One region of the Psychromonas saccharinae genome, then DNA from elsewhere that is predicted to be linked to it. Evidence: riboswitches for the same ligand, from Rfam matches in the RefSeq annotation. Region 1 holds a riboswitch; each other region holds the start of a gene.
What was found. A riboswitch is a leader RNA that binds a small molecule or an ion and turns the genes downstream of it on or off. The one in region 1 is predicted to bind thiamine pyrophosphate.
Positions count from the first base shown of each region.

Region 2: linked by a shared signal. The riboswitch ahead of thiD (bifunctional hydroxymethylpyrimidine kinase/phosphomethylpyrimidine kinase) and the one ahead of thiC (phosphomethylpyrimidine synthase ThiC) in region 1 are both predicted to bind thiamine pyrophosphate.
Region 3: linked by a shared signal. The riboswitch ahead of thiB (thiamine ABC transporter substrate binding subunit) and the one ahead of thiC (phosphomethylpyrimidine synthase ThiC) in region 1 are both predicted to bind thiamine pyrophosphate.
Region 4: linked by a shared signal. The riboswitch ahead of ACR30L_RS03125 (thiamine-binding protein) and the one ahead of thiC (phosphomethylpyrimidine synthase ThiC) in region 1 are both predicted to bind thiamine pyrophosphate.

Region 1 covers NZ_CP195153.1:3,896,751-3,904,612, reverse strand. Annotated here, with positions in the region: gene ACR30L_RS17485 (hypothetical protein) at 1-293, shown strand, start outside; gene acnB (bifunctional aconitate hydratase 2/2-methylisocitrate dehydratase) at 593-3,193, shown strand; gene ACR30L_RS17475 (winged helix-turn-helix domain-containing protein) at 3,464-4,300, shown strand; gene ACR30L_RS17470 (NifB/NifX family molybdenum-iron cluster-binding protein) at 4,492-4,863, shown strand; gene nqrM ((Na+)-NQR maturation NqrM) at 4,876-5,073, shown strand; TPP riboswitch at 5,333-5,436, shown strand; gene thiC (phosphomethylpyrimidine synthase ThiC) at 5,509-7,497, shown strand; gene thiE (thiamine phosphate synthase) at 7,498-7,862, shown strand, end outside.
Region 2 covers NZ_CP195153.1:2,782,917-2,790,778, reverse strand. Annotated here, with positions in the region: gene ACR30L_RS12370 (DNA translocase FtsK) at 1-2,294, shown strand, start outside; gene lolA (outer membrane lipoprotein chaperone LolA) at 2,298-2,915, shown strand; TPP riboswitch at 2,968-3,085, shown strand; gene thiD (bifunctional hydroxymethylpyrimidine kinase/phosphomethylpyrimidine kinase) at 3,154-4,005, shown strand; gene ACR30L_RS12355 (ABC transporter substrate-binding protein) at 4,186-5,139, shown strand; gene ACR30L_RS12350 (replication-associated recombination protein A) at 5,191-6,549, opposite strand; gene serS (serine--tRNA ligase) at 6,898-7,862, shown strand, end outside.
Region 3 covers NZ_CP195153.1:1,955,718-1,963,579, forward strand. Annotated here, with positions in the region: gene ACR30L_RS08630 (cryptochrome/photolyase family protein) at 1-479, shown strand, start outside; gene ACR30L_RS08635 (Cof-type HAD-IIB family hydrolase) at 746-1,552, opposite strand; gene ACR30L_RS08640 (diguanylate cyclase domain-containing protein) at 1,600-3,147, opposite strand; TPP riboswitch at 3,667-3,771, shown strand; gene thiB (thiamine ABC transporter substrate binding subunit) at 3,826-4,812, shown strand; gene thiP (thiamine/thiamine pyrophosphate ABC transporter permease ThiP) at 4,828-6,420, shown strand; gene thiQ (thiamine ABC transporter ATP-binding protein) at 6,426-7,127, shown strand; gene ACR30L_RS08660 (GDSL-type esterase/lipase family protein) at 7,175-7,783, opposite strand; gene ACR30L_RS08665 (ABC transporter ATP-binding protein) at 7,782-7,862, shown strand, end outside.
Region 4 covers NZ_CP195153.1:691,509-699,370, reverse strand. Annotated here, with positions in the region: gene ACR30L_RS03145 (hypothetical protein) at 1-299, shown strand, start outside; gene ACR30L_RS03140 (ABC transporter ATP-binding protein) at 362-1,099, opposite strand; gene ACR30L_RS03135 (ABC transporter substrate-binding protein) at 1,103-2,083, opposite strand; gene ACR30L_RS03130 (ABC transporter permease) at 2,101-2,808, opposite strand; gene ACR30L_RS03125 (thiamine-binding protein) at 2,834-3,130, opposite strand; TPP riboswitch at 3,214-3,315, opposite strand; gene ACR30L_RS03120 (PhoX family protein) at 3,594-5,456, shown strand; gene ACR30L_RS03115 (DUF1566 domain-containing protein) at 6,146-7,390, shown strand; gene ACR30L_RS03110 (outer membrane beta-barrel protein) at 7,818-7,862, shown strand, end outside.

The DNA.
Region 1 (7,862 bases):
TAGATGATCAGTTTGAAGATGATTTTTCTGAAGAGTATTTTTTCAATTCAGAGCAAAAGCAAGGTGAACTTAAACAGAAAAAGTTAAAGGATTTATTTAATGCCAGTCTGTTAAAAAAATATTTTAAAAGCCTTGCTAGTCGTTTGCATCCGGATAAAGAGTTAGACCTTACGCTAAAAGCGGGTTTAATGGTTAAGCTTGTCGAGGCCAAAAAGAAAAATGATGCTTTTGCAATTCTATCAATGTATCAACAATCTATTTGCAAGCCAAGTTGCATTAAAGCATGTTATTGATAATACAAAAACAATGAAGCCACTTAATGAAATGCTGTCGGAGCGTGTTAATAGTCGGAGAAATTCACCTTTTCAATATTTCGATGACCTAATGAAACTTTTTGAAAATAATTATTGAATGGGGTAACAAGGGGGGAATAAAGTGATTATAGGAAGTGAATCACAAAGATTTTGCTAGATTCTTTTTCCAACGTAGTTTAATTTCAATTGTATTCATAGTGAGATATACTTTATTTGATTTTATGTCAATAAAACGATTCCAATACAGCGGATCTCGCTGAAACTAAGAGGTTATTATTGTGCTAGAAGCTTATCGTAAACATGTCGCAGAACGTGCTGAACAAGGCGTTGTTCCACAACCTTTAAATGCTGAACAAACAGCTGCATTAGTTGAATTACTAAAAAGCCCACCACAAGGAGAAGAAGCATTCCTCCTCGACCTTTTAGAAAATCGTATTCCCCCCGGTGTTGATGAAGCTGCTTATGTAAAAGCTGGGTTTTTATCCGCTATTGCAGCCTCTGAAGTGGTATCGCCTATCGTTACTCCTGAACATGCCGTTAAATTATTAGGCACGATGCAGGGGGGTTACAATATTGAACCATTAATTACTCAACTTGATAATGAAGCGCTTGCGCCACTTGCAGTGGAAGCCTTATCACATACATTATTAATGTTTGATGCCTTTTACGATGTAGAAGAAAAAGCAAAAGCAGGTAATACTTTTGCTCAACAGGTTATTCAATCTTGGGCCGACGCTGAATGGTTTTTAAAGAAACCAGTTGTTGCTGAAAAGATAACGATGACTGTATTTAAAGTCACTGGAGAAACGAATACGGATGATTTATCGCCTGCGCCTGATGCATGGTCTCGTCCGGATATTCCGCTTCATGCGTTAGCGATGCTTAAAATTTCTCGCGATGGTATTGAAGCCGATGAAGAAGGTGTGGTTGGCCCGATTAAACAAATCGAAGCATTAAAAGAAAAAGGCCATCAACTTGTTTATGTTGGCGATGTTGTCGGAACAGGATCATCACGTAAATCAGCGACTAACTCTGTGCTTTGGTTTATGGGAGACGACATTCCCTATGCGCCTAATAAACGTGCTGGCGGCGTTTGTATTGGCGGTAAAATTGCACCAATTTTCTTTAATACAATGGAAGACTCAGGTGCACTACCGATTGAAATGGATGTAAATACCCTGAATATGGGCGATGTGATTGATATCTATCCATTTGAAGGCGTTGTTAAAAATCATGAAACCGGTGAAGTTATTTCTGAATTCACTTTAAAAACGAATATTATTCTTGATGAAGTTCGTGCTGGTGGCCGTATTCCACTGATTGTAGGTCGTGGTTTAACTGAACGTGCACGTAAGTCACTTTCCCTTGATGCTTCAACGGTTTTCCAACTAGCTGTTGAAACTGAAGCTTCTACAAAAGGTTATACACTGGCGCAAAAAATGGTCGGTAAAGCCTGTAATGTTGCAGGTATTCGTGCAGGACAATATTGTGAACCAAGAATGACCTCGGTTGGATCGCAAGATACGACAGGACCGATGACGCGTGATGAATTGAAAGATTTAGCGTGTTTAGGTTTCTCGGCTGATTTAGTGATGCAATCATTCTGTCACACCGCTGCTTATCCTAAACCTATTGATGTAAATACGCATCATACATTACCTGACTTTATTATGAACCGTGGTGGTGTCGCACTGCGTCCTGGCGACGGTATTATCCATTCGTGGTTAAACCGTATGTTATTGCCAGACACTGTTGGGACTGGCGGTGATTCCCATACACGTTTCCCAATTGGTATTTCTTTTCCTGCTGGATCTGGATTAGTGGCTTTTGCTGCAGCAACAGGTGTTATGCCATTAGATATGCCTGAATCTGTACTAGTACGATTTAAAGGTGAAATGCAACCGGGTGTTACGTTACGTGATTTAGTGAATGCCATCCCTTACCAAGCAATTCAAGATGGCCTATTAACCGTTGAGAAGAAAGGTAAGATTAATGTCTTCTCTGGTCGAGTGCTTGAAATTGAAGGACTACCAAAACTGAAAGTTGAGCAAGCATTTGAGCTTTCAGATGCATCTGCAGAGCGAAGTGCTGCGGGCTGTTCAATTAAGCTTGATAAAGAACCTATTATTGAATATTTAAATTCAAATATTGTCATGCTTAAATGGATGATTGCTGAAGGTTACGGAGACGTTCGTACTATTACACGTCGTATTGAAGAGATGGAAGCATGGTTAGCTGATCCTCAGTTAATGGAAGCGGATGAAGATGCTGAATACGCAGCTGTTATCGACATTAATTTAAATGATATTAAAGAGCCTATTGTTGCTTGTCCAAATGATCCCGACGATGTGAAATTATTGTCTGAAGTTGCGGGTGAAAAAATTGACGAAGTCTTTATTGGTTCATGTATGACGAATATTGGACATTTCCGTGCTGCTGGTAAATTGCTACAAAACTTTGGTGGAACTTTACCAACGCGTTTATGGGTTTCACCACCAACAAAAATGGATGCAAGCCAACTTTCTGATGAAGGTTATTACAGTATCTTTGGTAAAGTCGGTGCACGTACCGAAATGCCTGGGTGTTCACTCTGTATGGGGAACCAAGCACGCGTAGCGGATAAATCGACAGTCGTTTCTACTTCTACACGTAATTTCCCTAACCGTTTAGGTAATGGTGCGAACGTTTATTTGAGCTCTGCTGAATTAGCGGCAGTTGCTGCAATAGAAGGTAAACTACCAACGGTTGAAGAATATATGAAGTATGCAGGATCATTAGATGCGACTGCTGCAGACACATATCGTTATCTAAATTTTGATCAAATCAAAAATTATACCGATAAGGCTGATACCGTTATTGCGGTTAAAGACGTGTCATAATCTTTAAAAAGTGGTCATATTAATAAAAAAACTATTTTCATATGAAAATAGTTTTTTTTTATGTTTTTAAATTCCCCTCTTAAAAATCAAGCTATTAAAGTAGCATAAAGGGCACAGAAGTTGACGGTGCGGTCATATTACACAAAATGACTTGTTTTTTTACCTAAAATTGATATTGTACACATGAATAAAAACAATTAGAGACTGATTTAACAGTCCGATAACCAAAATTTTAACAATTAAAATTCAATATAATAGGCGGGTGCTCTTATGTTAGAAAAAAGTTTAGTGGTGGGCGAGTTCCACATCGATACAAGTCAAAATAGCTTGATTCATGGTCGTCGTAAAGTTTATTTAGGTCCTTTACGTACTTCTCTTTTACATTTTTTATGTAAAAATGTAAATACCGTTGTAACGCGTGAAGATCTTGCTCAATATGTATGGGGTCGTTTAGTGACTGACCATACAATTAATCAACATATTTCTCAATTACGTAAAAGTATTGGGACATTAAGTTTACATGGTTTGAATATTTCAACTATTCCTAAGCGTGGCTATATTGCACGCATGGAAGGTGTTGGCGCTCCTGCTGATAGCCAAGTTTCTCCTATTTCTAAAGGTGAAAGTGCGGCAAATGAAATCAATTCAATGAAGGTATTGGTTGTTGAAGCTGAAGCTGCAGAACGTATTCAATTAATTGAGCAATTAGAATCAATTGATGTTGCTTACGTTGAAGGTGTTGCTACAACAATTGAAGCTGAACGTTCAGTTGCATTGCAAGATTTTGACCTTATCATTGTTGATTCTTTACTCGCAGATAATGCGGGAATTGAATTAGTTAAACGTATTCGTACGGGTCAAACATCAGCGGCAGCAGATATCAGTATTCTAAGTTCACATTTTGAATTACAACGTGAATTATTAGGTTTGAATTGTCTATTTGATATTCAAGGTTTATTGCTTAAACCATTTGAAGAAAGCCGTTTAAAACAAATGCTAATGGTTGCAAACAAATCTAATGTGGTATTAAAACCGCAAGCAGCTTATGAACTTGTTCCTGTTGATGTACTAGAAACAGCTGTTCAAGCGAAAGCAATTAACGAATAAGTTATCTATTTTTAATATTTAGATAAACTAAAAAGCCTTTAGTGGGAACACTAAGGGCTTTTTGTTGTCTGTTTACTTATAATGCCACTCATTAATAATTAGGTGAGCTATCTTTCTCGCGAAAATTAAGTCACATATTTAATACAGTTGGTTTATTATAAAGTTAATATTATTTGTATAAGGAATTAAAGATGATTTATGCAATTGCCACCAGTGAAAAAAAGCTTTCTCATAAATTTTCAAAAACAGAGCTATTCACTTTTTACAATGAAGAGAATAAAGAAATTGGTGTTTATAAGAACCCCGCCTTAGAAGGTAAAGGCTGTTCTTCTAAACAATCAATTATAGAACTTTTTAATAAAATGCATTGTGATGGTGTTATCGTTCGAAAAATCGGAGAGAACACACTTTCTCGTTTATTAAATGCGGGTATTCAAGTTGAACAGGGGAATACTCGTCATACAACGGAAGAGTTACTTGAAAATGCACGTTTACATACAAGTCCTTTAACTCGTCCGGAGCAAGGCGTTAAAAGCAAAGGTAGTCGTTGTAGTACTCATTAATTGGGAGGAATTATGGAATTTATTATCGCATTTGTTATTTTTTTATTAGTTGTTGTTGCGATGGCGATTGGTGTCATTATGGGTGGTAAACGCATTCAAGGCAGTTGTGGTGGACTTTCTAGTGTGGGAATCGAAAAAAGTTGTGACTGTGAAACCGTGTGTGATGAACATAAACCTACTTTATACCAAATTCAAGAGCCAACTAAATAGCTCAAAGGTAGCTGTCAGTTTTTAGCCTGTCAGCTATCAGTTTTTTATTTTTGATATTCTCTTGCTTCTTACATCATCCCTGAGATGTATCTTCTTCGTTATCATCTTAACTCCTCTGTTACCCCCGAGGTATTTTGATCGGGGTGCTCTTAACACGAGTCAACCCAAACATACTTAGTTTTTCTTTTACTGATGTCTGATAGCTAAAAACTAATCGCTGCTTTTTCCTTTTATTCATCTAATTTTTACTCTATACTGATTTTTCTTGTCGGAGTGCCTTAGGGCTGAGACTGCTTTTAATAAGCGGGATCCGTGGAACCTGATTGGGTTAGTACCTACGAAGGGAACAAGGTGAAGTCACTATTCATGTGATCTTTATACTTTCCACTATTTTTCGACAAGCACTCTTTTTCACTTTAAAAGGTAAAGAATGCTATGTCTACTCAAGTAAATACAAATCTAAAAACGACTAATCGTCATGGCTTATCACGCAAAGAATCGCGTCAAGCTGCGCAAGATTATATCCATAATTTAAATAATGAATCCTACCCTAATTCTGAAAAAATATTTATCAAGGGAGTACTTCATCCAATCAAAGTGGCAATGCGCCAAATTCATCAAAGTGACACCGCTATTGGTGACGATGAACACAATCCAAGTGTTGAAAAAAACGAACCTATTCCTGTTTATGATACTTCAGGTCCCTATACTGATTCAAAAGTACAAATTGATGTGCACCTTGGTTTAGATAAGCTACGCCATAGTTGGATTACTGCACGTGATGATAGTGAAACATTAAGTGGGGTATCTTCAGAATTTGCACTAAAACGCCTAAATGATAATAAATTAGATGAATTACGTTTCGCTCATTTAGCTAAGCCTTTACGTGCTAAAAAAGGGAAAATTGTTACTCAAATGCATTATGCACGTCAGGGAATTATTACGCCTGAAATGGAATACGTTGCGATTAGAGAAAATATGGGGCGCGAACGGATAAAAAATACAGATTTACATTCTCAGCATAAGGGCCATAGTTTTGGTGCGCATTTACAGGAAAATATCACACCTGAATTTGTACGCAGTGAGATTGCGCGTGGTAGAGCGATTATTCCCGCCAATATAAATCATCCTGAATTAGAGCCAATGATTATCGGGCGTAATTTTTTGGTTAAGGTTAATGCGAATATTGGTAATTCTTCGGTGAGTTCTTCCATTGAAGAAGAAGTTGAGAAACTTGTTTGGTCGACATTGTGGGGCGGCGATACGGTTATGGATTTATCAACGGGCCGCAATATTCATGAAACACGAGAATGGATATTACGTAATTCCCCTGTGCCTATTGGTACAGTTCCTATTTATCAAGCACTTGAAAAAGTGAATGGGATTGCTGAAGACCTATCGTGGGAAGTTTTTCGAGATACCTTGATCGAACAAGCAGAGCAAGGCGTGGATTATTTTACGATCCATGCGGGTGTATTATTACGTTTTGTGCCGATGACTGCTAAACGTCTAACGGGAATTGTCTCGCGAGGCGGTTCTATTATGGCCAAATGGTGTTTATCACATCATAAAGAAAACTTTGCCTATCAATATTTCCGTGAAATTTGTTTGATTTGTCAGCAGTATGATGTGTCATTGTCGCTTGGCGATGGTTTGCGTCCTGGTTCTATTGCAGATGCTAATGATCAGGCTCAGTTTGCAGAATTAGAAATTTTAGGTGAGCTCAGTAAGATCGCCTGGGAGCATGATGTTCAGGTGATTATTGAAGGTCCTGGCCATATTCCGATGCAAATGATCAAAGAAAATATGGATAAACAGTTAGAAGACTGCTTTGAAGCACCATTTTATACATTAGGCCCTTTAACGACGGATATTGCCCCTGGTTACGATCATATCACATCGGCTATTGGTGCAGCACAGATAGGCTGGTACGGATGTGCAATGCTGTGTTATGTCACCCCAAAAGAACATTTAGGTTTACCGAATAAGGATGACGTAAAAACGGGATTGATTACTTATAAATTAGCTGCTCATGCTGCCGATTTAGCAAAAGGCCATCCCGGTGCTCAAATTCGTGATAATGCATTATCTAAAGCGCGATTCGAGTTTCGTTGGGAAGATCAGTTTAATTTAGGGTTAGATCCAGTCACAGCTAGAGAATTTCATGATCAAACCCTGCCACAAACTTCAGGTAAAGTCGCTCATTTTTGTTCCATGTGTGGGCCTAAATTCTGCTCAATGAAAATTACTCAGGATGTGCGTGATTATGCAAAACAATTAGAAGATGGAGATATATCGATAAAGTTATTAGATGAAACCATCACAATGTCTGCTGAGCAAGGCATGCAGGAAAAAGCAAAACAGTTTAATGAAAGCGGCGCTGAAATATATCAACCTGCGATTGTAAAAATAGAAGAGGTATAAATGAACCCTATCGTTTGGACAATTTCAGCGTCGGATCCTATTGGTAGGACTGGGATTCAAGCTGATCTCCTTACTATAAATGATCTAGCTGGAGAACCATGCTCTGTGATTAGCGCTATTGCGATTGCGGAACTTGGCGTGTTCGAATCAATTTCTGAAGATGTTTTTATTCAGCAATTGGATGGTTTAGCAAAAACTAACCCAGCAAAAGTGATTAAAATCGGGCAGTTAGCTAATATTGAGCAAGTACAGATTCTTGCAGAAAAATTAGCGATGTATAAGCAGACTTGGGAAGTGCCCCCTTTTATTATTTATGATCCCGTTGCTATCGTGGAATCGGAGCATAATATTGTTGAGCCCAGCAT
Region 2 (7,862 bases), 1.1 Mb from region 1:
TCCTCTTCTATGCATTTGGGTTATTAGCTTATTTTATTCCTTTAATTATTGTGTTTATGGCATGGATTCTACTTTGGAAACCTAAACTAAAACTTGATATCGATTTTTTAAACCTGGGCTTGCGTGTTGTTGGTTTTGTTTTTACGTTATTTAGTATGTCAGGCATTGCGTCGCTTAATTTTAATGACTTTCATTATTACCCTTCAGGTGGCTTAATTGGTGATATCGTCGCGCAAAGCATGTTAGGTTTCTTTAGCTTATTAGCCGTGAATTTAATCTTGTTGACTCTTTTGATTTCAGGGACAACATTATTATTTGGATTTTCTTGGTTGCGTTTTATTGATGGGGTAGGGGCTTTCGTCATTGCCACTTGTGCTTGGTTGGTCAATATTCCAACCATGTTAGCGGAGCGAAGTACCAAAAAGGCAGAGCAAAAACAACAAAAAGAAATTGAACAAAAAAGTATTGCTAATGTTGCCGCTATTACACCTGAAGCTGCTCAAATAGAACAGATACAAACTGAATCTGAGCCAGACGTTATCATCGAGGATGATAATGCTGCGGATGCATTACCCGGGTTTAGTTTTAATGATATAGAAATCGATGATGAATATGATAATGCACCATTTTCTATTAACGATGATTTTAATGATGACGTCTTTGATGAGCCTATTCCAACTATTGAAAAGGATGTTATTCAGCCCTCGAAACCGGCTCCTAAAGTTGAAGCAAAAGTTGATTTCTCTCATCTTCCTGAACACGCTAGACCTGTTATTAAAAGAAAAGTTGAATCGGGTTTAGCACCTTTTCCAAGTATTGATTTATTGGATAAGCCCAATAAGAAATATGACCCTATTTCCCAAGAGGATTTGGATGCGGCGGCACGTTTAGTTGAAAGTAAATTACTTGAATTTAAAATAAAAGCGGAAGTCGTCAATGTATTACCAGGCCCGGTTATTACGCGATTTGAATTGGCACTTTCACCCGGTATGAAAGTTAGTACTGTCACCAGTTTAGAAAAAGATTTAGCGCGTGCGTTGTCTGCAATGAGTGTACGTGTTGTTGATCAAATCCCAGGTAAATCAGTTATTGCACTTGAATTACCTAATAAGCATCGAGAAATTGTATTTTCTTCACAGGTGCTTGGTAGTGATGCCTTTGCAAAAGCTAAATCACCTTTAAGTATGGTCTTAGGGGCGGATATTTCAGGGCAACCCGTTGTGGTTGACCTTGGTAAAATGCCGCATTTATTAGTTGCGGGTACGACGGGCTCAGGTAAATCTGTTGGGGTAAACTGTATGTTGGTTAGTTTACTTTACAAATCGGCTCCTGAAGATGTTCGTATGATATTGATTGACCCTAAAATGCTTGAGTTAAGTGTTTATGAAGGTATTCCACATCTATTAACTGAAGTCGTTACGGATATGAAAGAAGCGGCGAACGCATTGCGTTGGTGTGTAGGGGAAATGGAGCGTCGTTATAAATTGCTGTCGGCGGTCGGGGTACGTACCTTGGCGGGTTATAATAAAGCAGTGAAAGAAAGTATTGAAGCAGGTGAACCTTTGACCGATCCTTTATGGAAACCGGGCGATAGTATGGATGTCTCAGCACCAGAATTAGAAAAATTGCCAAGTATTGTTGTCGTTGTTGATGAGTTTGCCGATATGATGATGATTGTTGGTAAGAAATGTGAAGAGCTGATTACTCGTATTGCACAGAAAGCACGTGCGGCAGGCATTCATTTAATTCTTGCAACACAACGTCCATCGGTTGATGTTATTACTGGTTTGATTAAAGCCAATATACCAACGCGTATTGCCTTTCAGGTTTCAAGTAAAATTGATTCTCGTACTATTTTAGGACAGCAGGGCGCTGAAACATTACTGGGTCATGGTGATATGCTTTATATGCCACCAGGTGTGGGCGTACCAACACGTGTTCATGGGGCGTTTGTTGATGATCATGAAGTTCATAAAGTGGTTAATGATTGGAAAAAACGTGGTGAGCCGAATTATATTCAAGATATTCTTAATGGTGAAACGTCCTTAGATACGCTTCTTCCTGGTGAAGAAGCTGAAGGAGATGAAGAGATTGATGCGCTATTTGATGAAGTTGTCGCATTTATAACGGAAACACGTAAAGTGTCGATTTCCAGTATTCAACGTAAATTTAGAATTGGTTACAATCGTTCAGCCAGATTGGTTGATCAATTACAAGCACAGGGCGTGATTAGCGCGCCTTCTGGTGCAAATAGCAGTCGTGATGTACTTGCACCACCTCCAGTCAAGGATTAAACAATGAAAAAAATTATTTTAGCGGCATTTTTACTGATAATGACTCCACTTTATGCTGTTTCTGCCACGCAAAGTGATGCTGATTTATTAAAGGAAAAGTTAGCACAGTTTAAGCAAATTAATGCTCAGTTTTCTCAAGTTGTGACGAATGCCGAAGGCAAGGTACTCAATAAAAGCGAAGGGACACTGTCTATTTCTCGCCCTGGTAAATTTCGTTGGGAAGTGTTGACACCAGAACAAGATCTTATTATCTCAGATGGCGTTACCATGTGGATGTACAGTCCTTTTATTGAACAGGTTACCTTGGTCAATTTAAGTGATGCAATTGCAGGTACACCCTTTGTTTTACTTTCTGGGGCCACTCAAGCTCAGTGGGATAAATACACAGTTAAAAAACAAAATGAACAATTTATGATTAAAACGAAAGACGTCAGTGCGCCGCAAAATAGTTTTATTTTTGAATTTGATAAAACGGGGAATATTAGCCGTTTTGAAGTAATTGAAGCACAAGGACAACGTAGTGATTTCGCCTTAACGTACTCTCAAAAAAGTAAAAATATACCTGCAGATTACTTTACTTTTTCGATACCTGAGGGGGTAGAGGTCGACGACCAACGTTAGATTTACGCATACACATAAGTGCAATTCGACCTTTTTCGTTATTGTACTTATATAAATATAGTCGGGGGGCTGTTAAGGCTGAGATTGCGTATTAGTTGATTCACTATTGAGCAAGACCCGTAGAACCTGATTCAGTTAATACTGGCGTAGGGAACTATTATCTTGCTATTTATGCTTTTTGTTAGAAAAAGCAAAGAGTTGCTTGATGTAGATCCTGCTCGCTGGTGAGAGGAAATTTATGTCAAATTCCATTGATTTAGCCACTAATACGACAAAGTCTCCCCCGATTGTCTTAACTATTGCGGGCTCTGATAGCGGTGGGGGTGCCGGTATTCAAGCTGATATTAAGGCTATTTCAGCTACTGGTGGTTATGCGTGTTCGGTGATCACTGCAATAACAGCTCAAAATACGCAATCTGTCAGTGCTATATTTCCAATCCCCCTTGCGTATATTGCAAAGCAACTGGATGCAGTTTTTCTGGATCTTAATATTGTTGCGGTCAAAGTTGGCATGCTAGCCGGCATTGATATTATTAAACTTGTTGCGCAAAAAATAAAACAGTATCGCCCTGCATTTGTTGTTGTTGACCCGGTTATGGTGGCAACCAGTGGTGATTTGTTGTTGCCTTCCTCTGCAATGAATACATTAATATCCGACCTATTTCCATTAGCCCATTTAATTACACCTAATATCCCGGAAGCAGCTGTATTGACTGGGCAAAAATACTCTTTAGAAATCGATAATATAAACAATTTTGTTAACCCATTAAGGGCGTTAACACCTAATGCGATATTATTGAAAGGAGGGCATTTAGCAATGAATGAAATAAGCGTTGATATATTGATTACGCAGGATTCAATTGAATCATTTTCCCGTCGTCGCATTGATACAAAAAATACTCATGGAACGGGTTGTACATTGTCTTCTGCTATTGCTTCTTATTTGGCGCAAGGCCACGACTTATATCAATCTATTATGCTTGCTAAACAATATATTTCATTAGCCATTGCTCATGCAGATGAATTATCCGTTGGTCATGGGCATGGTCCCGTTAATCATTTTTTTCGAGGCCATCAAGATTTACGATAATGTTCGATTGAGATTTTATGCAGTGGTATACCGATTATTTAATGTCTATGGTACTCTCTTGCACCATCCCTATATTTGGCGGAGTGATTTTTTAATTAATCGTAATCGGTTTTATTAAAAAATAATTGTGCATTAAAAGCGTCAAGTATCTTATATGTAAAAGGCATAGAAGGAACATTAATGAAATTCAATAAACTATTAACAATTATCCTGTTGATTGTCACTACTATGTCATCATCGGTGATGGCTAAGAATAAAAAAGTAACTTTAATGCTCGATTGGTTTGTTAATCCAAACCATGGGCCGATTGTTATCGCTCAGCTACGTGGATACTTTAAGGCACAAGGTCTTGATATTGATATTCAACAGCCTGAAGATCCGAGTATGCCTGCTAAGTTGGTTGCAGAGGGGAAAGTTGACCTCGCTGTTTCCTATCAACCAAGTTTGATTATGGATGTTGCTGCCGGTTTACCACTTATTCGAACGGCTACGTTAATTGCGACCCCACTTAATGCATTAACAGTATTAGATAATAGTCATATTAAAGGGTTAACCGACCTCAAAGGTAAAAAAATTGGTATATCCGTAGTTGGCAATGAGCAAGCGGCATTAGGGCCGATGTTAATGTCGCATAATGTACAGCTTACCGATGTTGAAATAGTAAATGTTGGCATGAATTTAACCACTTCCCTGGCTTCTGGTGAAGTAGATGCAATCTGGGGGGGATTTCGAAACTTTGAAGCTACTCATTTGGCATTAGAAGGCATTCAAACTAAAAGTTTTTTTCCAGAAGAACATGGGGTGCCTGTTTATGATGAGCTTATATTGATTGCGAATGCTAAAAATTATGATAAGCACGTTGTAATCGCATTTAATAACGCATTAGAGCAAGCTGCTAATTATATTGTTAATCATCAAGATGAATCATGGAAAGAGTTTGTTACTTATTCACCGGACACATTAAATAATGAATTAAATAAACGTGCTTGGAATGATACATTAACGCGCTTCTCTTTACGTCCCGCTGCGACGGATATGCAACGTTATAATCATTATGCTCAATTTATGGTTGAACATAATATTATTGATGCAGTACCGAATGTACGGGACTATGTGCCTATATTGTTACGTTGATTTTAGCGCCTAGCCCATGTTGGTTACTAGTCCATGTGGGTTAGGTGTCTATTAGCGTTTATGATTCGTTTCTAGCATCTGTAAGTAAGCCAATTTATCTTTTATCTTTTTCTCGAATCCCCTATCATTTGGCTCATAATAAACTGCATCGACTAATTCATCGGGTAGATATTGTTGGCCGATGGAATAGGCGCCATCTTCATCATGGCTATATCGGTAGCCAACACCGTAGCCTAAATCAGCCATGGTTTGTCTTGGGGCATTTCTTAAGTGCATTGGCACATCGTAGTCTGGTAAATGTTTAGCGTCGTATAATGCTTTTTTCCACGCTAAATGGATCGCATTACTTTTCGGACAACTTGCCAGGTAAGTCACAGCTTGCGCCAGTGAGTCTGTTTCAGCAATACCTAAACGTTCAAAGGCTTGCCAACAGCTTAATACTAATTTAACGGCATTGGGCTCTGCATTGCCAACGTCCTCAGATGCAATTGCTAACATGCGACGGAAAATATAATCATGAGGACAACCTGAATGAATCATTCTAGCTGCCCAATAAAGTCCTGCCTGTGCATCTGAACCACGTATACTTTTGTGAAAAGCACTGATTAAGTTATACCAATCTTCACCTTTTTTATCAAAACGTGTAGTTTTAGAATCGATAATACTTTTTAAGGTTTCTTTGGTTAATTTAATTTCAATTGAACCATCGTGTGGTCGAGATGTATCATACAGCCGCTCTAATGTATTAAGGGCAATACGCATATCACCATTCGCAAGGTTAGCAATAACCTCGAGTAAACCGTCTTCACAAATTATTTGATATTGAATGTCACCTTGATTAAGGCCTCGACTTGTATCATTAATTGCCCGTTTAAGCATAGTAACTAACGCATCGCTAGGTAAGGTTTTTAATAGGTAAATAGCTAACCTTGAGAGTAACGCTTTATTTAATTCGAAGGCGACGTTCTCGGTTGTCGCTGCAATCAAATGAACAGTACCATCTTCAATATGCGGTAATAATGAATCCTGTTGTGATTTAGATAATCGATGGATTTCATCAAGGTAAATTACCGTGGGTCTATCATTGTTTTGTTTAGCAAAAGCAACGGCTTCTCGGATCGATTTTACCCCATCCATTACTCCCGATAAATGTTTAATATAGGCATCAGCACTGTTGGCCATAATACTGGCTAAAGTCGATTTCCCTGTTCCCGGTGGACCAACAAGCACACATGAGTGAATAATACCGTGTTCAATTGCTTGTCTTAAAGGTGAGTTTTTATTTTCTAATAAATGTGCCTGGCCAATGTATTCAGCCAGGGTGCTAGGGCGCATACGTGAAGCTAATGGCTCATGTTGTTTGTTTTGGCCAAGTAGTGAATATTGTAGATGATTTTGATGATTGGCCACGCAGGTATTCCTTATATAACACTGTATTAGATTAAAAAATTATACCATACCTAAATTAGCGGTGGCTGCTCTTTCGGGGGGACTTTTGTTTCAATATCCACAGCAATGTGATGAGATTGAGTGATTTTTGCTGGTGAGATAAACAACAATTGCTGTGTTTTAATGAATATATTGATATTTAATGGTTTTAGGGTGACAAGTCCCTTTGGAAAAAGATTCCCATTTGTTACAATCTTGTTCATATTATTGTCTGGATACCAGTCAATGCATCAAAACAGTTAGCTCGTCACCTAATGGTCGTTTCACCATTTGGTTTTAGATATTAGCCTCACAGCATTAGGATACAGAATGTTAGATCCCAAATTTTTACGTAATGACATTGAAGAAACAGCTGCACGATTAGCAACCCGTGGTTTTATTTTAGATACTGATCAACTTAAGCAATTAGAAGAAAAAAGAAAGCAGCTACAAATTGACACGGAAAATTTACAATCACAGCGAAATAGCCGATCCAAAGAAATCGGAATGGCTGCAAAACGTGGTGAAGATATTGCGCCATTACGTGAAGATATGTCGAAGTTGGGTGAACAATTAGATCAAACTAAAGCTGAATTTGAACTAGTGAGTAATCAAATCCAAGAAATTGCTTATACTATTCCTAATTTACCCGATGCCTCTGTGCCCGTTGGTAAAAATGAAGATGAAAATGTAGAAATTTCTACTTGGGGTGAGCCGAAGCACTTTGATTTTGAAGTCAAAGATCACGTCGATCTCGGTGAAGCGTTAGGTGGGTTAGATTTTAAATCTGCGGTAAAAATTAGTGGCTCTCGTTTTATTGTTATGCAAGGTCAGATTGCTAAATTGCATCGCTCACTCGCTCAATACATGCTAGACCTACACACAACACAGCATGGATATACAGAAATGTATGTTCCACTTTTAGTGAATAAAGAAAGTTTATACGGAACAACGCAGTTACCGAAATTTAGTGCAGATTTATTTAATACCCAACCTGCGACAGAAGAAGGGGTTGGTATGTCTCTTATTCCTTCTGCTGAAGTGCCTTTAACAAACATGAGTCGTGATATGATTTACGATGCTGCTGATTTACCTATTCGAATTACGGCGCATACTGCATGTTTCCGAAGCGAGGCTGGTTCATATGGTCGTGATACACGTGGCCTTATTCGTCAACATCAATTTGATAAAGTTGAGCTTGTTCAACTTGTTGATCCTGCAAAAAGCTTTGAGGCATTGGAAGAAATTACTTCACATGCTGAACAAGTGCTAAAAAATCTCGAATTACCATTCCG
Region 3 (7,862 bases), 1.9 Mb from region 1:
ATGCGCATCATATTCAACGCTTAATGGTATTGGGGAATTTTGCTTTGCTTGCCGGGATAGAACCAAAACAGGTTAACGATTGGTTTTTATTGGTTTATGCGGATGCCTATGAATGGGTCGAACTGCCTAATGTATCTGGCATGATTCTATTTGCTGATGGGGGCGTTTTGGCCAGCAAACCCTATGCGGCAGGCGGTGCGTATATTAATAAAATGTCCGATTATTGCAAAGGCTGCCAATATAAAGTATCAAAAAAAGAAGGGGAAGAGGCTTGTCCGTTTAATTATTTATATTGGGACTTCCTCGCTCGTCATCGTGACCAATTAAAGGGAAATCATCGTTTAGCCATGATGTATAGGACCTATGATCGATTTTCTGAAGATAAGAAACAAATTATATACCGAGACAGTGAACAATTTTTAATGAGTTTAGAAAAAACTAACGGGGAAGAAAATGTCCAACTGGATTTATTAAGTTGAACATTTTTAAAGGTTGATGTTAAAACCAATCGTAATAACTAGCGGAGCTATTTCTTTATTGAACGTTATTTTAAGGAAGCAATATTTACATTAACTTTCGTATCAACCAAACCATTTTGCCGGTGTAAAGTTTAGATCATGCATTAAATAACCTCAATTTTGGATAAGCTAAACGATACAGTACTAGATGATATTTTTAAGTGATTGATACTTGGTTTTATTTCGCTCTCATTATCTAGAACTGAGGTTAAAAACAACGGATATGATTAATTTAAAATATATTTTTCAAAAACATGGGCAACGCCATCTTGATCATTACTTTTAGTGATGTAGTTTGCGTGTGCCTTTACTTCATCTAAAGCATTTTCCATGGCTACACCTAATCCTGCAAATTGGATCATTTCTAGATCATTTCCAGCATCACCGACACAAATAATTTGTTCGGGTGTTAATCCAAGGTGGGCGGTTAATGCTTCCATTCCTTTACCTTTATTGCTGTTTTTATTGGTAAATTCGTAAAAACAAGGCAAGCTGCGTGCAATTGAGTAGTCGTTGTGCAAAGTTTTTGATAATTTCTTTATCGCCTCCGTTAATAATTCAGGTTCATCGACTAACATTACTTTTATAATATCTTCATTTTCGGTTAATTGGTCGAAATCAAATTCAGACGAGGTGATACCATTTAGCTCGGCTTCGTAATCGGTATATTTATTTTTACGGGGCGTAATTAATCCGCGTGACGTTGAATAAGCGAGAATATTGACCTGTAGTTGTTTTGATATTTGATAAAGATTGATTGCATCTTGCCCAGTTAAAATGGCACGAGAAACAATGGTTCCACAGGCGACTTTTAGTATTAATGATGCATTGTAAGGCAGTGCGTAATCTTCAATACCATCCAATTCGAGTTCTTTTATTGTTGAAATCATGCCTTCGTAAGGGCGTCCCGATGCTAATACAACTTTTACTCCCTGTTTTTTTGCGGCTGATATTGCAGCACGAACGCGAGGTGTTAATTGCTTTTCGCTATTGAGTAGTGTGCCATCCATATCTAATGCAACAAGTTTATACATATTATTTCCTAACGTAATAAAATTCTTAAGTGTAAAAGTTTATGCGATTAATCGAATATTGTAATCTTTTTCTTTTGTTTTGATTGATACATTAAACTATCGGACTCAGAAATAAGTTCATCGGGTGTTATTTTTCTGTCGGCATTATAGGATGTAATTCCATAACTAAATCGCAGTGAAAATGGTTTATTATGGTAAGTATTCACTTTTATAATTTCACTTTCTATTCGTGTGATGAAATGTTTAGAATTATCAAGTGTACAATCATTTAAAATAACTAAAAATTCATCGCCACCGAGTCGTACTCCCGCATCACTAGTTCGAATAATATTAATTAATGTTTGTGATAATGTTTGAATTAACCAATCACCTTCAGCATGACCATACTGATCATTAACTTCCTTTAGACCATCTAAATCGATATAACAAATACACATTGAATTATGTTGCCGATCTACTTGCTGCATTACTTTACTCAGAAAAATGATGCCTGTCCGACGATTTAATAATCCTGACATATCATCATAGGAAGCGTAATGCAGCAGCTCTTGCTGTGCTTTTTTGAGTTCATTAATATTGGTAATGCCAATAACGGCAGTCGACTTTCCTTTAAAAGAAATATTACGAACGGAAATTAAAGACTCATGCATTTGTCCTTGTGCGGTTAAAAATACCATTTCATATTCATTGAGACTGACGCCTTGTTTAAGTTTATTAATAAACAGATTATTACTTTCAAAATTAGCGTCAAGGTAGTCATCTAATACCGCTTTTTTACCGTTATCATCAAATGGCTCACCAATTAATGCAGATGCTTTTTTGTTTAATTGCAATATGCTGCAATCTTCAGGATCGACTAATAACATTGCAATTGGACTGGCTGCAAATAGGTTTTGTAAATCTTTTTTATGTTGATTTAACTTTTCTAAACTTTTCTGTAATTTTGTTGCAGTGGGGGTAAAAATAAAAAGTAATTCTAATAAGAGAACGATTAAGGCAATAACAGACAGTGTTATTTCAGTCCATTTCGCGATTAAAACTTTATCATTCGCTTCTTTTGCATATTGAAATACTATTTTGTCCATTCCCGTTAAGAAAGCATTTTCGGAGAACGGTAATCTTGCAATCGTATTTTGTAGATGTTGTTTTTCATCGGTTGTGAGTACGATTTTCGTTATGTTAAGCATGGTTTGAAAGTGAGACTCTATTTGAGCAAATAAAGCTTTTATTTCGGTGCTATTTTTAGCGCGTAAATTGAGTGCTTTATTGCCATTAATCAATCCATCATGTGATGTTTGCCATAATGCAGTGGTTTTTTTTAGTTCACTGCGATAGCGATTTGTTTGCTCAAACGAGGAGGTTGATAAAATATAATAACTTAATTTAGTGATTTTCTGGCTTAACATGCGCTGTCTGCCAGCAAGGTTTATTGTATCGGAATCATGAACTAAATTAGATAATAGCGACTGCATAACAATTTGCGATAAAATAATAAGAATGGCGATGAGAGATAATGCTGTTTTATAGCGATTTCGTAACTTTTTGATCGATGGATATATTGGCTGTTGGTGAATATTCGAATGCGTCGGGGGCATAATTATTATTCCTTCCGTGTTTAATTCTTTATGCAGTATGGAAATTCAAATAGTGTAAAAAGAGTATAGCTCACATATTTTAAATATATTTGATATCTATACCCGTTACCATTCAAGATGCAGAAATCAGCAAGATGAGAGGTGAGCAGATTCTAGGCATAAAGGTGAAGATCTAACGGGTTAAATCGAGACTTTATAACAACGAAGATGTTTGCCTCTCATCTTGCCCTGCGGGTCACTAGCTCGAACACCAATACTGCGTTATAACATTCGATAAGGGCTAGCCATTGCCATCATGTTACGCCTTGCCTTGGTATCCGAGCTAGTGACTGATAAACGCATCTTGATTGGTAACGGGTATATATTTTATAATTATTACTGAAAAAATCAGCGTCTATCAATTCGATCCTTAACTCATCTGTTTGTTGATAGATATACGGTCTATTGATGTCTTAATTATCAGTAGTCGCTAGAAAGCGTAAATAAGTATTATTTAACTCAACCTTTTGTGTATAATAATAATTCTCAACGGGGTGCTTATTTTTTAGGCTGAGATTGTTTGTAAAACTTACCCGTCGACCTGAACCAGATAATACTGGCGTAGGAATTGAGCTAATCTTTGACCTTTATTGATAGCCACTTTCTATGCTCATGTCCAGACTATATATGGAGTGCATAGTGAAAAAAATCCTTTCTGTTGTTGCTGTATCAACCCTTATTTCAATGCCGGCTTTGGCTGATAAATTAGTTGTTTATACGTACGATTCCTTCGCGTCCGATTGGGGCCCCGGTCCTAAAGTTAAAGCTGCATTTGAATCTCAATGTGACTGTGAGCTTGAATTTGTTGCCCTTGATGATGGGGTTTCTATTTTAAATCGTCTTCGTCTTGAAGGTGAAAATAGTAAAGCGGATGTGATACTTGGGCTTGATAATAATAGTATGAGCGTAGCAAAAAATACGGGACTATTAGCTGAACATAAAGTCGATATGACCAATATCACTTTACCCGGTGGTTGGGAAGATAAAACCTTTATTCCTTTTGATTATGGTTATTTTGCCTTTGTTTATAATAAAGAAAAATTGGCAAATCCACCAAAAAGTTTAAAGGAACTGGTGGAAGAGCGTAATGATATTAAAGTTATCTACCAAGATCCACGCACCTCTACACCGGGCCAAGGGCTAATGTTGTGGATGAAATGGGTATATGGCGATAAAGCGCAGGATGCTTGGTCAATGCTAACCAAAAAAACAGTGACGGTAACGAAAGGTTGGTCTGAAGCTTATAATATGTTCCTAGAAGGGGAAGCTGATATGGTACTTTCTTATACCACATCACCGGCATATCATATTATTGCAGAAGAAAATACACAGTATGCAGCGGCTAGTTTTTCAGAAGGTAATTATGAACAGGTCGAAGTTGCTGCTAAAGTAAAAAGTAGTCATCATCCCGTTCTTGCTGATCAATTTATGCAATTTATTATCAGCAAAGAGTTTCAATCGATTATTCCAACGAGTAATTGGATGTATCCGGTCATTGATGTTGATTTACCCGATGGGTTTAAGCAATTATCCAAACCAAGCAAATCTTATTATTTCCCTGATAACGAAGTCGCTAACCATAATAAAGCATGGATAAAAGAATGGTTGAATGGGTCAATTGAGTAAGTGTGATATTAATTAATGCATAGATCGCGTCATTTTATACCCGGTATTATTACTGCCGGGTTTATTTTTGTGTTTGTTGCTGCTTCGCTAGTGGGGTTATTATCACATTCGTCTAGTTTTAATCCGACGGCGCTTTGGTCTGACACTTATTACCGGCATATTACGTTATTTAGTTTTTATCAGTCGTTTATATCAACATTGTTAAGTGTTGTCTTGGCCATTCCCGTTGCGCATGCCTTATCTCGCCGTCATTTCTTTGCTAAAAAAATGCTATTGAAGCTATTTGCAACGACCCTTGTGCTGCCAGTGTTAGTTGGCATTTTTGGTTTACTTGCAATCTATGGTAACAGTGGGGTGATTTCGGATATTTTTAATTATTTTGATAAACAACTGCCTTTTTCAATTTATGGGTTAAATGGCATTCTATTGGCTCATGTATTTTTTAATTTACCCTTTGCTGCGCGGTTATTTTTACAATCATTACAATCGATTCCGACTGAACATCATAAATTATCTGCTCACCTTGGTATATATCACTGGAATAAATTTAAATTAATCGAGTGGCCTGTTATACGTCAACAATTACCGCATGTTTGCGGGTTAGTGTTTATGCTTTGTTTTACAAGCTTTGCCACGGTCATGGCATTGGGGGGCGGCCCTAAATCAACGACGATTGAGTTGGCTATTTATCAGGCCATTAAATTCGATTTTGATTTACAATCGGGGGCATTATTAGCTCTCTGGCAAATGTTTCTTTGTGCAGGGTTAGTCTTATATATACAAAGTTTTTCGAAGGTGATTGCGGTGACCAGTGAAGAACGGCAAGACAAATTACCATTATTTGCAGATAGTAAACGCGCTTTGCTGTGGGATGTTAGTTGGATAACTCTGGTGACTTTATTTGTTATTCCTCCTTTATTGATGGTAATTTTCAGTGGCATTAATACTCAATTTATCGATGTAGTGACAGGTTGGCATTTTTGGTCTGCCCTTGGGAATTCATTTGTTGTTGCTACCTTTGCTGCGTTTATTGCCCTTGCCGCTGGTATGCTCATTTTAATAAGCAGTCGTCGCTGGCGTTTACTCGGATTGCGTTTTCGTGCAGATAAATTAGAGCTGATTGGCACAATTATATTGGTTACACCGGGTATTGTGATTAGCACTGGTATTTTTTTGTTACTACGAAATTGGACGAATATTTTTGATCTGGCATTAGTGATTGTTATTGTCGTTAATGCATTAATGGCTTTGCCCTATGTGATTAAAACATTAGCACAACCTATGTTGCATATTGCTCAGCAATATAATTTATTAGCAAGCAGTTTAGGTATGTCGGGTCCTTCGCGTTTTTATCTGATTGAATGGAAAGCGATTAAAAAACCAATTATTCATGCTTATGCAATTAGCTTTGTATTATCCATTGGTGATTTAAGTGCCATTGCTTTATTTGGTAGCCAAGATTTTAAAACGTTGCCGCTGTATTTATTTCAGCTTTTAGGCAGTTATCAAATGGAGTCTGCGGCTGTTGTTTCATTGTTTCTATTAATATTTAGTGTTGGTATGTTTGCAATGATGGAAAAACTAATGCTAAAAAATAACGATAAGTAATATATATGCTCAAATTTGATGATGTGATTTATGACTATGAAGAAGAAGCGTTTCATTTTAATGTGGCCATTAATCAAGGTGATATTGTTGCCGTGTTAGGCGGAAGTGGGGCTGGCAAAAGTACATTACTTAATTTAGTTGCTGGTTTTATTGAACCTAAAAATGGCGATATTATCATTGCTGGAAATTCCATGCTTAATACCGAACCTTACCTCCGACCATTGTCTATGTTATTTCAAGAACGTAATCTTTTTGATCATTTAAGTGTCCACGATAATATCGGTCTAGGATTGAATCCTGGGCTGAAATTAAACAAGGAACAGCAACAAAAGATCGTCGAAGTGTGTGAGCAAGTTGGTATAAAAAAACTGCTTTCGCGACTTCCTGGTGAGTTATCTGGTGGTCAAAAGCAACGCGTCGCACTGGCACGTTGTTTTGTTCAAAATAATCCTTTGCTACTCTTAGATGAACCTTTTTCTGCATTAGATCCGGTCTTGCGAGAAGAAATGCTTAACATCGTAAAATCGTTAGCGAAGCAACAGAATATGACCGTCATGATGGTTACTCATCATTTATCAGATGCACTTAATGCTGCGACACATTACTTATTTGTTGACCATGGGGAAATTATTAGTTCGGGGGAAATGGCGCAATTACAAAGAGCCGGTATTCCTGACGCAGTTTCAAAGTTTATCCATGCTGGCTAGTTAATCAATGTCCAGGGCGTTAAACCGAACATTGATTAAGGTATTAATTAATTTAAATAAGACGTTAATTGTTTTTCCATAAACCCTGAAATCCAAGGCTGTGCGATTGGTTTTGGGTGTAATCCATCGTCCATAATCCATTCAGGATTTTCAGTAAAGATATTGACTAAAAAGAAAGGCAACAGTGGAATATCATATTTCTCGCTTAACTTAGGGTATATTCCACTAAAAAGTTGTGAGTATCTTTTTCCATAATTAGTCGGTACATTAATCTGCATCAGTAATGTTTTTGCCCCTTCGGCTTGGATAAGTTTTATCATTTTTTCAATGTTTGTTGAAATGATAGAAGGGTTAAAGCCTCGTAGACCATCATTTGCACCTAATTCAATAAGAACTAGATCTGGTTTATGTTGTCTTAATAAATTGGGTAACCTAGCTAACCCATTTCCACTTGTATCACCGGAAATACTAGTATTAATTATTTGGTTTCTATTTTGCTGTTTTTTTACAATTGTTTCATTCAATAAGTATGGCCAACTTTGCGTTACATCCATTTTGTAACCTGCACTTAAACTGTCTCCGAGAATAAGTAGTGTTGCACTATTAACGGAAGTCGAAAATATAAAGACGAAGAAAAAGGAAAATATTTTTATCATGTTAAAACCTATTATAAAAGTCAGTTCGGTTGCTAAGTCCGTTGTTTCCAATGGAACTACATTATCTATTTTAGAAGAT
Region 4 (7,862 bases), 1.3 Mb from region 1:
ATGTTGGAAAAGCAATATTATTACAACGAAAGGGCGAAAAGTATGAAGCCACTGCAATCTTAGAAGCTTTGATGTATTACAACAAAAATAATATTTATACAGGTTTAAATTACATTGTTAAAGGATACCAACATCGTACAAAACTGTTACTCGATATGGGCAGACTTTCAGAGGCAAAAGTTACCTGTGACCTAATTGTAAACCTGATTCAAGACATCGCAAAAGAAAGTGATAATACTGAAGAAATGATCGCTGAAATCCAGCAAGATAAAGAAAAGATAGCCGATGCTGTACAATAGAAAAGTTAACAATTCAATATTTATGATAACAGTGAAAATTGAATAATTCTGCCCTTAACCAACTATTGTAAATAACTCAATAGCTGCTTTTTATACATTAAAAATTGCGGTGACAGACTAAATGCATCGCGATCTTGTAATGCCCTTATTATCGGTATTTCTTTCACAATTCTGCCAGGGCTACCCGCCATGACATACACCTTATCGGATAAATAAATAGCCTCGTCAATATCATGGGAAACAAAGAGTGTAGCAAGCTCTATTTTTTGCATGATAGACAAATACCACTGATGCATTTCGTGTTTGGTCAATGCATCTAATGCAGAAAAAGGTTCGTCCAATAAGGCAACTTTATTAGAAAAAAGATACGTCCGTAACAGTGCCGCTCGCTGACGCATGCCACCACTTAATTGCGAAGGATATTTTTTTTGTGTGCCAGACAATCCAAATTGATCAAAATAGCTATTAACCTTGATCCGAGCCTTTTTCTTAGACATACCCTTAATAATAAGCGGCAAGGCAATATTATCTTCAATGGTACGATAAGGGAGTAACATGTCTTTTTGTAACATATAACTCACCTTACCCGCTTGCCCGGTAATATCATGACCATCAAGTAACACATGCCCCATTGTCGGTTGATGCAAACCCGATAAAATTTGAAACAAAGTCGTTTTACCCACACCACTTGTACCTATCAGACAGGCGATTTCATTTTTTTCCAATTGAATGGATATATCATCAATAACCGCTTGCCCTTCATAGGATTGGGCTATGTTTTTTGCTTGAAAAATCGGCATCGCTTAATCTAAAGGTAAATAGTCATTAGTGAATCCAGTGCCTGCGGGAATTGGCGTTTTCAACACCTTAACTTGGTATAACCAATCGTAAAATGCATTCCATCTTTTAGGGTCAAACTCTCCCCAATGTGCAGCTTCGGCTTGATATTGATCCGCTAGCCATTGTTGGCTTTTCATCACTAATTTTTCATCTAACTCGGGCACAAGTTTGGTTAAAATTTTAGCCGCTTGATTGGGATGAGCCATCGCAAATTGATAGCCTTTTTCGGTCGCACGTAAAAATGCTTTTGCTTGTTCAGGATTCGCTTTAAGGTACTCATCGCCTGCAATTAAAATCGGATTATAATAGTCAAGTTCAGGTGCATAATCTTTAAACGCCATGAAGTTAGTCTCTACTCCGGCAATATCAGCTCTAATTTTATCCCACGCATAGTAAACCCAAACACTATCGACATTGGTTTGAATGGCTGAAATAGCATCGGCCACGGTACTTGGAATTAATGTTAGTTTTGAATAATCGCCACCATCGGACTCGATTAACTCCTTCATCATCGCTTTTTCAATGGCCATATCCCAAGTTGCGTATTTATGTCCAGCTAATGCTTTAGGTCGTGTAATTCCAGAAGACGCTAATGTAACAAGGCCCGATGTATTATGTTGAATTAACGCAGCAATAGCAGTCACTGGCACCTTATTTCTTCGAGTAAAGGCCGGCACTAAAGAGTCTTGAAAACTCACACCAAATTGGGCGCGCCCACTCGCAATTAACATCGCAGCATCACCATCACTTGGCTGAGCAATATCCACTTTAAGCCCTTCTGCTTCGTAATACCCCTTTTCCTGTGCGACATAAACTCCGGTATGATTTGTATTGGGCGTCCAATCTAACAAAAACGTAATAGGTACTAATGTATTATTTTCGTCCGCAGCCATAACGTTACAGCTGATACATATCGACATAACGATATAAAGTAAGTTTTTCATCTATTTATCTTCCTTAATTATTTTGCTCTTTCCCATTTAAGGGCAGTATATTTTAATAAATCTATTAATTTCATCAGCACTAAACTTAAGATCGAAATCAGGAATATAACCGCAAACATTTCATCGAATGCATAGGATTTTTTGACTCGAATCATATAGACGCCTAACCCTTCAAACCCGCCAAGCCATTCAGAAATAACGGCAGCGACAATAGAGTAAGTAACAGAGATTTTGAGACTCGAAAAGAAATGAGTCATCGACCCCGGCAGCTTTATATATCGAAATATTTGCAGCTTTCCCGCCCCCATTGCTCGCATTAAATCAACCATATCTTTATCTGCTGATTTAAAACCATCGAGTAACCCTATTGTGATAGGAAAAAAGGTGGTTAACGCAACCAATACCATTTTAGGCGCCATGCCATACCCCATCCACAGTACTAACAGCGGTGCAATAGCAATGGTTGGAATGGTTTGAGTAAGCACAACTAATGGGTAAAAACTGCGATAGGCAAAGTTGAATTCATCCATTAAAACAGCAACGATAAAACCAACAATAATTCCTAAGCTCAATCCCCAAAAAGCTTCCACTAGGGTGACACTTGTATGTTGCATTAAAAGTGAAAAATCACGGATAAAGGCGTGGGCAACATCAAGAGGAGATGGCAGCATAAAAGCAGGCACAATATTTTCTGCACAAATAAACGCCCATATCCCAATAAGCAAAAGCAGTGTGCCAATAGGGATGCATTTATTGATGATGTTTAGTGACCTTTTTATCAATAGATAATACGTCACCTTCCGGGTGGTAAGTCACTTTGATATAAGATGCAACGCCCGGTGTGCCAGCATTAATTGCAATTTTGTGGCATTCTTTTAATACATCAAATAATTGGTCAAAATCACCTTCAATAGAGGTTTCACAGGGGCCAACGTAATAACTTAACCCAGTGCTTTTTATATAATCGATAACGTTATCAACCACGCGGATGATTTCATCTTTATCGACGGTTTCTGGTAATATTTGAATGGCAACACTTGCTTCCATCGGTTTAATCCTTTCGTAAAAATTAACAATGAAAGAATATAAAGCAAAAAAAAGCCCCACTATTAACAATAATAGTAGGGCCTGAATTCTCAGTATAATCTCCCTACGCCGGCATAACCCGGATCAGGTAATAAGGGTCAAACTCTATGAGTTCTCTCAGCCGCTAGGCCCCCCCGATTCCAAAATCAGAATAGATAACCTTGATTTTATTGTCAATAGAAAGGTCACGATAAAATCACTTCCAAAAAAGGAAGCATAAAGCTGATGACAATATCGACATGATTAAATGTTTAATAAAAATATAAATCCGTAACAAACCTGTCACATTACGGTGCTAGCCTAGCAGTCATTCTAAAACCAATTGTATTAAATATGTGATCTAAATTTTGCGCAGGAAAATAGATCAGCTAATTATTACGATTGGTATAAATACCCGACTTCTAAATATTAACTAGGTAATCCCATGACAAACTCATTAGATAAAGACACTGATTTTAGCAAGATGGTGAATGCACGTTTATCTCGACGTGGTTTTTTATTCGGTTCAGCAGCCATCGGCGCGGGGACATTTTTAGCCTTGAACCCAGTGGCAAAAGCAATTGCAGGAAGCATAAATAGCCCATTATTAAATTTCACGGCAATTCCAACTTCAACGGCTGACACAATAACCGTACCAGCAGGTTATACCACGCGTAATTTAATGTCTTGGGGTGACCCTATTTTTGCCAATGCTCCTGCGTTTAATGCCGATGGCCAACAAAACTCAACGGCACAGGCAATGCAATTTGGTGATAATACCGATGGTATGAGCTTATTTCCAATGTCCAAAGACCGAGCTCTACTGGCTGTTAATAATGAATACACTAATTATAAATTTCTTTTTCCACATCAAGGTAAATCAATGACAGCCGACGATGTAAAAAAAGCACAAGCTGCATTAGGTGTCACAATTGTCGAAATAGGTAAACAAAATGGACAATGGGTTATGGATAAAAACGGCAAACTAAATCGCCGTATCACTGCAAATACAGAAATGTTAATGACAGGGCCAGCGACAGGTCATGAGCTATTAAAGACAAAAGCTGATCCAACCGGTACAAAAATACTCGGTACCATTAATAATTGTTCAAACGGACAAACCCCATGGGGCACTTACCTAACCTGTGAAGAAAACTTCAATGGCTTCTTTGGCGCAGAAAAAGACGTAGAACTTAACAACGACTACGACCGCTATGGTATCGAAGCTAAACAAAGTAAATATCAATGGCATAACTTTGATGAACGTTTTGACTTAGCTAAAAATCCCAATGAACCAAACCGTTTTGGTTGGGTCGTTGAAATTGATCCCATGGATCCTACATCAACGCCATTAAAACGTAGTGCATTAGGTCGTTTCAAACATGAGAATGCTGCATTTGTTCTTGCCGATGATGGCCATGCTATTGTTTACTTAGGTGATGATGAGCGTGGTGAACATCTTTATAAATTTGTATCAAAAAATAAATATCAACAAGGTAATGACAGTGCAAACCGTCGTTTACTTGAAGAAGGTACACTTTATGTTGCTCAGTTTGGTATGCATGCCGACAAACTAGAAGGTAATGGCCAATGGTTAGAACTCACTTACGGTAAAAATGGCCTAACCAAGGAAAATGGCTTTAACAGCCAAGCTGAAGTGATGATTTTTGCACGTCGAGCCGCAACGCAGGTTGGCGCAACGACCATGGACAGACCGGAATGGGTAGCCATTCACCCTGACAAAAAGCACGTATTTTGTACACTCACCAATAACAAAAACCGTGGCGTAAAATCAGGACAAGATGTGGGCGGCCCCAACCCACGTGCAGAAAACCACTACGGGCAAATCCTTCGCTGGTTACCAACCAATAATGACCACACAAGCGATGCATTTAAATGGGATTTATACCTGATCGCCGGTAACCCCGTTGTTCACCCAGATAATTTATACGGTGGCAGTGACAATATTAATAAAGACAATATGTTTAATAGCCCAGATGGAATCGGCTTTGATAAAGCAGGTCGTTTATGGATTCAAACCGATGGTAACTTCTCGAACGAAGGTGACTTTGCCGGGCAAGGCAATAACCAAATGTTATGCGGCGATCCCAATACAGGGGAAGTACGCCGTTTCTTAACCGGCCCAATTGGCTGTGAAGTAACAGGGTTAACCTTCTCTGAAGACCAAAAAACCATGTTCGTCGGTATACAACATCCAACGGCGCACTTCCCAGCAGGCGGAGAGAATAAACCACGCTCGACAATTGTGATGATCACCAAGGAAGATGGTGGTGTGATAGGAAGTTAAGCACGTTCAAAACTGAAGTTCCGATTCTAATATTTATTTGGAATCAGGACATTAGTCTGATAAATAATTATTCTATGTTAATAAGTCTAGAACCTACACATTGCCCCTTTTGATGTGTCGGTTTTGGACTGTCTATGACACAAAGCATAATATTCTTTTCAAATATGAGCGACTAAAGTCGCTGCCCCAAATGCACGGGTCCAATATTTTATTCAGCATCTTATTTTAGAAGAAAGTTTGTAGTTGTAGTTTGTATAAAACTAAAAAGGTCACCGCAAAATTGATGACCTTTCATTTAATCTTTATTTAGCGAAAAATCCAACTTTTGATTTTTTTGCTATTTTTACTGCTTTTTTCTCTTTTGCAGTCAAAAGCGGTTTTTTCATACCGTTTTTCTTGCTGTCTTGGCCTTTACTCACGATGCTTTTCCTTTTTAAGATAAACAACTACTAACCCTATGACAAAGGTTACTCAGAGGTATTACTCCATCTGGTAACGGTGAGATTATGTTCTTAAGCATTAACAATAGATAGCAATATTTATCATAAAATGAAAAATAATTTACGCCCTATTTTAATCGATAGAAAAATGTTTATTCGGCAATTGGCTTCAAGCATTATTCATATTTTTTACACATCCTTTACACCTTAATTTGCTCTAATTGTCGAAATTTCAAAAAGAGATCTAAAATGATATTTAACTCAATGGTAAAGCAGGTAGGCTTTGTTCTTTTCCCTCTCATCTTGGCAGGTTGTGACTCAGAAGATTCAGACACAACTGAAACGACAACAGAGGTAAATTCCTCGTATGTTGTCGTAGATACCATGCAGAGTGATTGTTATGATGTTGATGGAGAGACGATCACCTGCGGCTCTGAATACACGGGTCAAGATGCAGAATATGAAACAACCTTAGCAGACTATACAAGTGATGATTCTACGGTGGTAACCGACAATAACACGGGGCTAATGTGGGAATACAATCAAGCGGATGACCAATATGATTACGATGAAGCCGTTGCCTATTGTGAAGCGCAAACGACCGGTGATTATGATGATTGGCGCCTTCCGTCAATAAAGGAATTGTACTCTATTGCTGATTATAATGGTGCGATGTCTACGGATGAAGATGTCGATAGCGTTCCTTATATCGATGAAGACTATTTCGGTTTCGAATATGATACGAATCAACCCTTTGCGACTCAATTTTGGTCAAGCACAGAATATTTGATAAATAGGGTTGCAGGCTCTAACGATGAAGATGATGACAATGCGGGTTACTGGGCAGCTCTAGGCTTTAATTTCGCAGATGGTCATATCAAATCCTATTCTGAAGACTCCAGTCCTAGTGGGCTATATGTTCGCTGTGTAAGGGGTGATGAATACGGTAATAACGATTTTTCTCTGAATGACGAAGGCACCATCGTTACCGACAATGCAACGGACCTTATGTGGGAACAAAGTGATGGTGGAGAAACATACAGCTGGCCCGAGGCTTTAGAGTATTGTGAAGCGTTGGAACTTGAGGGATATACCGAGTGGCGCTTGCCAGACAATAAAGAGCTTCAAAGCATTGTCAATTACGGCACAACAGAGGTTCCGGCTATCGATACCGACTACTTTGATATCACCTTTAACGAAAGCTATGATATTGATGATGTATACGGTGATGGCGGTGATTATGGATGGTTCTGGTCTAGTACAACAATTGGCGACTTTCCTATGAATGGCAGCTATTTCGCCTTCGGTCGAGCTTACTCTTATTCCAATATGGATAGCGATGATACCACTTACTATGATTACCATGGTGCGGGTGCTCAACGTAGTGATCCTAAGGATCCTGACGATATAAACGATGGAACAGGATGCTCTGATTATGCCTGTGATGAAGAACGTGGCTATAATTATGTACGTTGTGTTCATGATGTCGAATAAGGCACTTTAAGCTTAACCTTGATGTAACAGCTTGGCCTTTGTGCCCACTGTTACATCAACACAGATATTTTACTCCGTTAGATAAGATGTTCTAACTATTTTACGACTTCTTCACTTTTCTTCATTTACGGCTAAAAATACCTAAAACATATTCCATTTAATCAACACGACTCTTGATTAAAAATCGCCCCCCTAACGCTGTGTAATTTTTTCATAGTTAATTATAAAAACTTCATATAACAACAAAAAATTGTACGATTTTAGACCAAAACCAGCACTTTCAATGGGCTATCTACTGGCATGAAATTTGTAATGTTACTCATTATCTGAGGCACAATTCAGTATATATCCGTTACCATTCAAGATTCAGAAATCAGCAGCTTGATTGGTAACGGGTATAAATATTAACTAACTTATGGAGCATATAATGAAAAAGACAATATTAGCGTGTGTAGTCATTTCAACTGGTTTT